One region of the Pandoraea pulmonicola genome, then DNA from elsewhere that is predicted to be linked to it. Evidence: predicted binding sites of a transcription regulator. Region 1 holds the regulator's gene; each other region holds the start of a gene.

Region 1 (3,277 bases):
TGTCGGCACGGGATTGCCCCGTGCGCACCATGCTGGCGTCGCCGCGCTCGCCCATCGCCAGCGCCAGCGCGTCGATCAGGATCGATTTGCCCGCGCCGGTCTCCCCCGAAAACACGGTGAAGCCGGCGGAGAATTCCAGATCGAGGCGATCGACGATCACGAAATCGCGAATCGAGAGACTGCGTAGCATGAGGTGTCGAAGGAGGCGTGTGTTCAGTTCTGCGGCGTATCTTCGTCGGAGATATGCTCGTTCCAGTGCAGCTTGCGGCGCAGCGTGGCGTAGTAGTTGTAGCCGACCGGGTGCAGGAACGTCACCTGATGCTCGGAGCGGCTCACCAGGATCCGATCGCCCTGACGCAGTTCGGCAAACGACTGCATGTCGAAGTTGGCGCCGACCTCGCGCCCGCCCGTGATCGTGATGACGATGTTGCTGGAGTCGGGCAGCACGATCGGACGGTTCGACAGCGCGTGCGGCGCGATCGGCACGAGCACCACGCCGCCCAGGCGCGGATGCAGAATCGGCCCGGTGGCCGAGAGCGCATAGGCTGTCGAGCCGGTCGGAGTGGCCACGATGAGGCCGTCCGAGCGCTGCTTGTACATGAAGCGGCCGTCGACGTCCACGCGCAGCTCGACCATGCCCGAGATGCCCGAGCGGTTCACGACCACGTCGTTGAAGGCAAGGGTGTCGTAGAGCGTCTTGCCGTCGCGCTCGATGCGCGCGGCGAGCAATGTGCGTTGCTCCGCTTCGAAATGCCCTTCGAGCATGGCCGGCACGACCTGGCGCATCTCGTCGAGCGGAATATCGGTGATGAAGCCGACGCGCCCGTGGTTCACGCCGATGAGCGGCACCTTCGAGGCGGCGAGCTGCCGGCCGACGCCGAGCATCGTCCCGTCGCCGCCCACCACGACGGCCACATCGGCCTTCGTACCGATTTCGAGGATGTCGAGCGTGTCGTAACGGCCGGCGTCGGCGCCGATGTTATGTGCGGTATCGCGCTCGAACACGACATGATGCCCGCGCTGGGCAATGCACGCCGCGAGTGTGAGCAATGGCTCGGCAACGCCGTCGGCATGGTACTTCCCGACGAGCGCCACGGTCTTGAAAGGGCTCCCTGTTTTCATGCCGCCATTACACCATAAGTCGATGACAGCAACCATTGGCAAGCACGCCACACCACGGCGTTCACTCCCGAGTACGCCGCACGCCGCGTACGCATATTTCGCGTTACAATTTTTGCCATGCTAGATCAACGTGCGCAGACTCTCCTCAAAACCCTGATCGAACGGTACATCGCGGATGGCCAGCCGGTCGGCTCGCGCACGCTCTCCCGCTACTCGGGACTCGACCTGTCGCCGGCCACCATCCGCAACGTGATGGTCGATCTGGAGGCGCTCGGTTTCGTGGCCAGCCCGCACACCTCGGCCGGGCGCGTGCCCACGCCGCGGGGCTACCGGCTGTTCGTGGACACCATGCTCTCGGTGCGCCCGCTCGAAGAAGCCGTGCATCAACTGGCCTCCCAGGTCCAGAACCGCCTGCAGCCGGCCGGCCCGCAGCAACTGGTGGCCTCGGCCGCGCAGGTGCTCTCGAACCTGTCGCAGTTCGCGGGCGTGGTGCTGACGCCGCGCCGCAGCCAGACGTTCCGGCAAATCGAATTCCTGCGTCTTTCCGACAAGCGGGTGCTGCTGATCATCGTCACGCCCGAAGGCGATGTGCAGAATCGCATCATCCTGACCGAAAAAGATTATTCCCCGGCGCAACTGGTCGAGGCGGCGAACTATCTGAACGCGCACTTCGGCGGCCAGAGTTTCGACGATGTCCGCGCTTTCTTGCGCGGCGAGCTCGATGCCCTGCGCACCGACATGAGCGCACTGATGCAGGCCGCCGTCGAGGCGGGCAGCGACGCCATGGCCGACACCACGCGCGAGAGCGTACTGATCTCCGGCGAGCGCAACCTGCTGGGCGTGGAGGATCTGTCGTCGAACATGGAGCGGCTGCGCAAGCTCTTCGACGTCTTCGAGTCCAAGACGAGCCTGCTGCAACTGCTCGACGTGTCGAGCCGTGCGGAGGGCGTGCAGATCTTCATCGGGGGCGAGTCCAGCCTCGTGCCGATCGAGGAGATGACGGTCGTCACCGCGCCGTACGAAGTCGACGGCGAGGTCGTCGGCACGCTCGGCGTGATCGGCCCGACGCGCATGGCCTACGAGCGCGTGATCCCGATCGTCGACATCACGGCCAAACTCCTGTCGCACGCGCTCAGCCAGCACTGAGACGCCGTGACCGGGGGCCGGCATGGCGACGCTCGCCGGCTTTCCGTCGGTTACATCCCCGTAGCACTCCTTTACACGCTGTCACACACGGCAGGCTTAGGCTCGAAGTGTCACTTGTGGTGAGCCGGATCGCGGGTTCGAGGTGGTGCTCGACGCGGCGGCGCCCGCCGAAGGATTCGGACGGAATAACGAAATGACGCGCTCTGACAACGTACGGCGCGTTTGGCCGAACGGCCCGGAGTGTTTATGAAACCCCTCATTTCCTGGCGGACGATGGTTCGCTATCTAGGCGTTGGGCTTGCGCTGGGTGCGATGGGCGCGGCCGGCATCCCGGCGTTTGCGCAGGCACAGAGCGCCGATCCCCCTGGGCGGGTCGCCCGCCTGAACGAATTCGCTGGCACCGTGACTTACGCCCCGGCAGGCACCAGCGACTGGCGCTATGCCAACCGCAACCGGCCGCTTACCACCGGCGACGCCGTCTGGGTCGACCGCAACAGCAGCGCGGAAATGCACGTGGGCGGCACGGCCGTGCGCATTGGCGCTTCCACCAGCGTCGCGCTGTCGGCCGTCACCGATCAGAATGTGCAACTGAACGTAACGCAGGGCACGCTCGGCGTGCGTCTTCGCGGCTACGACCCGAATCAACCTTACGAGATCGATACGCCGAACCTGGCGTTCGTGCCGCAACAGGCTGGCGAGTACCGCGTCGACGTCGATCCGAACGGCGTGACGACGGTCAGCGTCTGGCGTGGGGCCGGCACGGCGTACGGGCAGGGCGCGTCGGTGCCGTTGCAGCAGGGGCAGCGCGTGGCCTTCGTTGGCCAGAATTTGACGCAGCAGCCGACTGGCCCGCTGGTCGCGGACGCCTTCGATCAATGGGTGCGCGAGCGCGATGCCAGGGAAGACGCGTCCGTCTCCGCGCGCTACGTGCCGCGCGACATGACCGGCTTCGAAAGCCTGGACGACTACGGCGAATGGCAGGAAACCGCGAGCTACGGTGCCGTGTGGG
Region 2 (3,277 bases), 1.7 Mb from region 1:
TTCGCACGCGGCATGGCCACGTACGAACTGATTCTATCGACGAGCGAGTCGGCTCACCTTGCGATGCATCAAGTCAGGCACAGATGGTCCGTGAACTTTGGATGTCCGCAATGCGAGGGGGCGATGGGTGAAGTGGTGGAGTGCCGGGCGGGAACCGGCGCCCGGCATGCGAGGGCGGCCGCCAAACAAAGGCCCCGCGAATCTCGCGGGGCCTCGGGGGATGTGTTGCATCGCCGCGCCGCGGCGTTACCGAACTGCGTCGGCGGCGTGCGGCATTTTGTCGCGTGACTTGCGCGTGACGTCAGGCATACGCTTGCAGCGCGCCCTTCATCTTCTTCATCGCGGCCACTTCGATCTGACGGATACGTTCGGCGGACACGCCGAATTCTTCCGCCAGCTCGTGCAGCGTGGCGCCGCCACTGCCGTCATCGTCGACCGCCAGCCAGCGCGCTTCGATGATGCGGCGGCTGCGCGAGTCAAGGCGGGCGAGCGCCGTTTGCAGACCGTCGCTTTGCAGATGGTCGCGCTCGCGCGCGGCGATCACGGCGGTCGGTTCCTGATGCGTATCGGCCAGGTAGGCGATCGGGGCGAAGCTCGCGCTGTCGCTGTCGTCGCCATGACCTTCGAGCGCGATGTCGCCGCCGGACATGCGCGTTTCCATCTCGATGACGTCTTCGCGCTTGACGTTCAGATCGCGCGCGACCTGATCGATCTCTTCCGGCGTGAAAGCCTGCAAGCCCTGCTTCTGGCTGCGCAGGTTGAAGAAGAGCTTGCGCTGGGCCTTGGTCGTGGCAACCTTGACCGTACGCCAGTTGCGCAGCACGTACTCGTGAATCTCGGCCTTGATCCAGTGCATGGCATACGACACGAGTCGCACGCCCTGCGAGGGATCGAAGCGCTTGACGGCCTTCATCAGACCGATGTTGCCTTCCTGGATCAGGTCGGCATGCGGCAGGCCGTAGCCGAGGTAGTTACGCGCGATCGACACCACCAGGCGCAGGTGCGAGAGCACCAGCTTGCGGGCGGCTTCGAGATCGTCGTGTTCCCGCAGGCGCTTGGCGAGCGTCTGCTCTTCCTCGGCGGAAAGCATGGGGATGCGGTGAACAGCCTGAATATAGCTGTCGATATTGCCCAGACTGCCCGGCAGCATCAATGCCGACGGGGCAAGAGCAAGGGCACGCGAAGTCGGCGCCGTGCCGGTGGCCGGCGTCGTCGGATGCAATGTGGCGGCAGTACTCAAGTGGTGGACTCCTGATTAGCCTTTGGGAAAGCATTTTAGCACTCTATCCAGATGAGTGCTAAAGACGTTAGAACCCTTACAGGACGGGAAGTTTCCGACCTCTCGGGGTTTTCCAGCACCCCCCGTCAAACGAGGAAACTCACTGGCGCAAACGTCACGCGGATGGTGTAAATTGCAACCCAAGCCGGGGGCGTTCGGTGCCGGCGAAGATGGGAGATCAGCATGGCTGGTAAGCATATCGACGCGGTGCGTGCGCTCGAGACTGCGCGGTTTGGCGCGATGGTCGAGGGCGACGTCGAACAACTGGACTCACTCCTGGCAGACGGCATGCACTACGTGCATTCCAACGGCAAACGCGAAACCAAACGCGAATTCCTCGACGCGCTTACGTCGGGCCGCCGCCGATACCTCGATATCGACATCCGGGCGCAGGAACTGCGCCAGTTCGGCGACACCGTGGTCGTGACGGGCAAGGTCTGGGTCGAGCTGGAAACGGCCACGGGCTCGCTCGAGTCGCAGATGGCCTATACGGCGGTGCACGTGCGCGAAGCCGAGGAATGGCGGCTCATCTCCTGGCAGGCGACCCGTTTGGCGTCGGCGGACTGAGGCCTGGCTTTCGGCGGCTTGCCCGTCCGTTCGCCTCTGCCTTCGTCACCCATCGAGCGTGATCTCTAAAATCTGAAGATTGGATTTATTTCGGGACAAAATGTTCCGAATAATTGATATTTTTCTGATTTGACGGCCACTCGGACGGCTTTCGAGCGAATGCCGTGGTTTTGGCTCGATATAGGCAGAATCGGCGACTGGGGGCGCTTCGTGCATTCTTGACGAAGCGGACACGGCATGAAACCCATCTCTGGCCTCTGGCCTCTGGCGTCAGCCCCGCCTACACGTCTCCACCCCGTCAAGCGCCTTCGTCAGTCGAGCCCCAGCGCTCCACGAATGACGCCGAGCTGGCGCGCGATCGGCCCGGGAATCCTGGCGTCTCCCGCCAGTACCGCCTCGATCCAGCGGGCGGTGGCCGCAGCGTCGGCCGCGGGCAGCACGGGCGGTGCGCCTGTCGCACCGTCTTCCGCCTCCTGCCAGAGCCGGAGCGTGCCGTCGCTAAAGCCCTCGATGGCGGCCTGACGGCGGGCGTCCGCGACGGGTTCGCCTTCCGTGCCTCGTGAGAGAAGGACGCCGGGGGCGGGACTGTTGCCCGCATCGCGGAACATCTCGCCGAGCGTGTCCCGATATTCCGGATGGGTGTAGTTGATCAGCCGCAGCGCCGGCCCCGCAAACGGTTGCAGCAGCTTGACCACCGTGTGCCCTGAATTGCGCACGCCCAGCGCGGCGCGCATTTCGAGCAGGCGCTCCAGCGCGGGGGAGAGCGCCGCGATCGGCAAGTAGGCGACGCGCCGAGCCTGCAAGGCCGCTTCGGCCTGCGCGCCCGACTGGCAAGCCTCGTAGCCCAGTTCCGCGAAGATCGCCTGCGTGCCGACCCGATTCGCGCCGCTGTGATGCTGGCCGTGAACGAGCACCGGGATGCCTTCGCGCGCGAGCAGAAGGGCGAGCAGCGGCGTCAGATTGGGTTGTTTGCGCGCCCCGTTGTAGCTGGGCAGCAGCACGGGTGGCGGGGCGTCGGCGGGCGCCGTGAGCGGCGTGAAGGTGGCGTGCGCGGCGTCGAGCATGGCGCGCAGTTCGACCGGTGTCTCGCCTTTGATCCGGTACGCGATCAGCACGCCGCCGAGCTCGGCCGGGGCCACCTGGTCGGCCAGAATCGCGTCGAACAGCGTACGTGTTTCGTCGGCGCTGAGCGCGCGTGCGCCCTTGGCCCCCCGGGCGATGATCTTGAGCAACGGCGCACAGGCAAAGGGAGCGGCAGGGGTCATGACACGTCGGGATCGGTTCGGAGGACGGCGCGGGTCGCGAGTGCGCCGGTGAGCACCCATCATACGCAATCAAGTGTCCTCGGGGCCAGCGCTTGAAGTACCATCTCGGGTTCCGACGCGTTGCCCACCGCCCTCCGTCGCGCTCCCGGGTACCCGCCCGCGTCTC
Region 3 (3,277 bases), 370 kb from region 1:
TCTTCCTTCGGCAGTTCGGCGACGGCGCAGTCGGTCGTGAGCAGCAGGCCCGAAACCGAAGCGGCGTTTTGCAGCGCGGTGCGGGTTACCTTGGTCGGGTCGACAACGCCCATTTCGACCAGATCGCCGTACTCGCCGGTCGATGCGTTGTAGCCGAAGTTGCCCTTGCCTTCCACGACCTTGGCCACGACCACGCTGGCTTCTTCGCCGCCGTTGGCGACGATCTGGCGCAGCGGCTCTTCCATGGCGCGCAGGACGATCTTGATACCGGCGTCCTGATCAGCGTTGTCGCCCTTGATGCCCGAGACGGCCACGCGAGCACGCAGCAGTGCCACACCACCGCCCGGGACGATGCCTTCTTCCACGGCAGCGCGGGTAGCGTGCAGCGCGTCTTCCACGCGCGCCTTCTTTTCCTTCATTTCGACTTCGGTCGCGGCGCCGACCTTGATCACGGCAACACCGCCGGCCAGCTTGGCCACGCGCTCTTGCAGCTTTTCACGGTCGTAGTCGCTCGTGGCTTCTTCGATCTGGGCGCGGATTTGCTTCACGCGCGCTTCGATGTTGGCAGCCTCGCCGGCACCGTCGATGATGATGGTGTTTTCCTTGCCGATCTCGATACGCTTGGCCTGGCCCAGTTCGTTGAGCGTCGCCTTTTCCAGCGTCAGACCGATTTCTTCGGCGATGACCTGGCCGCCCGTCAGGATGGCGATGTCTTCCAGCATGGCCTTGCGACGATCGCCGAAGCCCGGAGCCTTGACGGCGCAGGTCTTCAGGATGCCGCGGATGTTGTTGACCACCAGCGTTGCCAGGGCTTCGCCCTCGACGTCTTCGGCGATGATCAGCAGCGGACGGCCGGCCTTGGCGACTTGCTCGAGCACCGGCAGCAGGTCACGGATGTTCGACACCTTCTTGTCGAACAGCAGGACGTACGGGTTCTCCAGGATCGCGACTTGCTTTTCCGGGGTGTTGATGAAGTACGGCGACAGGTAGCCGCGGTCGAATTGCATACCTTCGACAACGTCCAGTTCGTCTTGCAGCGACTTGCCGTCTTCGACGGTGATCACGCCTTCCTTGCCGACCTTGTCCATCGCCTTGGCGATGTAGTCACCGATCGAGGTGTCGCTGTTGGCCGAGATCGAGCCGACTTGCGCGATTTCCTTGTTCGTCGTGCACGGCTTGCTGATCTTGCGCAGTTCCTCGATGGCGGCGGCAACGGCCTTGTCGATACCGCGCTTGAGGTCCATCGGGTTCATGCCCGAGGCAACGTACTTCATGCCTTCGCGAACGATCGACTGGGCCAGCACCGTGGCGGTGGTGGTACCGTCACCGGCGTTGTCGCTGGTCTTGGAAGCCACTTCCTTGACCATTTGCGCGCCCATGTTCTGGAGCTTGTCCTTGAGTTCGATTTCCTTGGCGACCGACACACCGTCCTTCGTCACGGTCGGGCCGCCGAAGCTGCGCTCGAGCACCACGTTGCGACCCTTCGGGCCCAGGGTCACCTTGACGGCGTTAGCGAGGATGTTGACACCCTCGACCATCTTGGCACGAGCGGAATCGCCAAAAACGACTTCTTTAGCTGCCATTGCATTAACTCCTTGAATACTTTACGTAGATGTCTGCGGGGGACAGACTTACTCGGCCACCACGGCCATGATGTCTTCTTCGCGCATGACCAGGAGTTCCTGGCCATCGACCTTCACGCTTTGGCCGGCGTACTTGCCGAACAGAACGCGGTCGCCCACCTTCACGTCGAGTGCGATCGACTTGCCTTGATCGTCTTTCTTGCCCGGGCCGACGGCCAGGATTTCACCCTGATCCGGCTTTTCAGCAGCGGCGTCCGGAATCACGATGCCCGATGCGGTCTTCGTTTCGTTGTCCAGGCGCTTGACAATAACGCGGTCATGCAAGGGACGAAGGTTCTTCATTACAGGCTCCTCTTTCTCTTAGTGAGATCGTCAAAACTCTAATATGCAATCGTTTGCATATTCGGTGAATTCATGGCGTTAGCACTCTGCGCCAACGAGTGCTAATTATAGGGACGGGGTTTTACGATTTCAAGACTCGGGGTTTTCCCGGGGGTGGGGGGGTGCCCCTATGTAATTAGTCAAGCACTAGGGGCGGTTTTCGGTTGATAAAAAGTGCCGTCGCGCAGCATGGCAAAGAGCACGTCGCAGCGCCGGCGAGCCAGCGCGATAAGTGCCTGGTTGTGGCGCTTGCCCTGCTGGATCTTTCGGCTGTAGTAGGCGCGTGAGATCGGGTCTCGCAGGGCGGCAAAGGCTGAGAGAAACAAGGCGCGTTTGAGTACCTTGTTGCCACGCCGGGAGGGGTGTTCGCCTCGAATCGAGGAACCAGAGCGCCGGGTGACCGGCGCGAGACCCGCATACGCGGCCAGATGGGCGGCCGAGGCAAAGGCCTTGTGCGCCACCTCGGTCAGGAGTCGTGCTGCGGTCCTGAGCCCGACTCCGGGCATGCTACTCAGGACCGGCCAAAGAGGGTTGCTTTGCACCAGGCGCTCGACTTCGGCGGCAATCTCGTCGCGTTGCTTGCGTAGGGCTGCTAGTTGCTGGGCCAGACGCGGCATGACCAGCGTGGCGGCATGAGTACCAGGCACGACTACGGTTTGTTCGGTAAGCGCCTGCGCGATGTCAGCGGCCAGGCTCTTGCCAATGCGTGGTGCGAGCTTGATCAGGCGATTCGCCAGCGTTTTTTGGCCCGCGGCCGTCAGTGCTGCAGGCGAGGGGTAGCGCTCAAGCAGATCAAGCACGGCGGGGTGATCCAGGCGAGGCCCGAGCACGCGCTCGAGCGCGGGATGAATCTGCGTGAGTAAGCCGCGAATGCGGTTGCTGGTTTGATTGACTTGGGCGGCCAGATCATCGTCGAAGCCGCACAGCATGGTCAGCTCGGCGAGCGGCTCATCGGCCAGCCGCAGCGAGCGCAGCGTATGCGGCATGGAGCGCGCGGCTTCGGCGATGACGGCGGCGTCACGTGCATCGGTCTTGGCTTCGCCGGCGTGCAGGTCAGCGATGCGGCGCATGGCCAGGCCGGGTAAGTAGGCGACGAGTGCACCGGCGTCTTGGGCGACGGCGAGCGGCAGCGCGCCAATGGTGGCGGGCTGATCGACGACGAACAGAAGTCGGCCGTGCACCTTGAGCTCATTGATGAGGGCTCGCAGCTGTGTCTCATCGTTAGGCAGGGCCTTGTTGTAGAGGCGACGGCCGTTGCGATCGAGGGCCACGGCATGGTGGTGGCCTTTGCCGACGTCGACGCCGATGAAGAC

Evidence for each region. Region 1 encodes HrcA, which represses chaperone genes, less so after heat shock. Its sites were predicted from a motif close to TTAGCACTCNNNNNNNNNGAGTGCTAA; they were not measured.
Region 2: a site for HrcA is predicted at 1,276-1,302, ahead of rpoH (RNA polymerase sigma factor RpoH). Genes of this name have one in related genera too.
Region 3: a site for HrcA is predicted at 2,004-2,030, ahead of groES (co-chaperone GroES). Genes of this name have one in related genera too.

Annotation. Positions count from the first base shown of each region.
Region 1 covers NZ_CP010310.2:4,761,913-4,765,189, reverse strand. The annotation lists gene recN (DNA repair protein RecN) at 1-190, opposite strand, end outside; gene RO07_RS20370 (NAD kinase) at 214-1,122, opposite strand; gene hrcA (heat-inducible transcriptional repressor HrcA) at 1,240-2,268, shown strand; gene RO07_RS26760 (DUF6600 domain-containing protein) at 2,515-3,277, shown strand, end outside.
Region 2 covers NZ_CP010310.2:588,936-592,212, forward strand. The annotation lists gene rpoH (RNA polymerase sigma factor RpoH) at 302-1,240, opposite strand; gene RO07_RS02620 (nuclear transport factor 2 family protein) at 1,463-1,846, shown strand; gene ybiB (DNA-binding protein YbiB) at 2,158-3,111, opposite strand.
Region 3 covers NZ_CP010310.2:4,387,925-4,391,201, forward strand. The annotation lists gene groL (chaperonin GroEL) at 1-1,583, opposite strand, end outside; gene groES (co-chaperone GroES) at 1,632-1,925, opposite strand; partial or broken gene RO07_RS18740 (IS110 family RNA-guided transposase) at 2,105-3,277, opposite strand, start outside.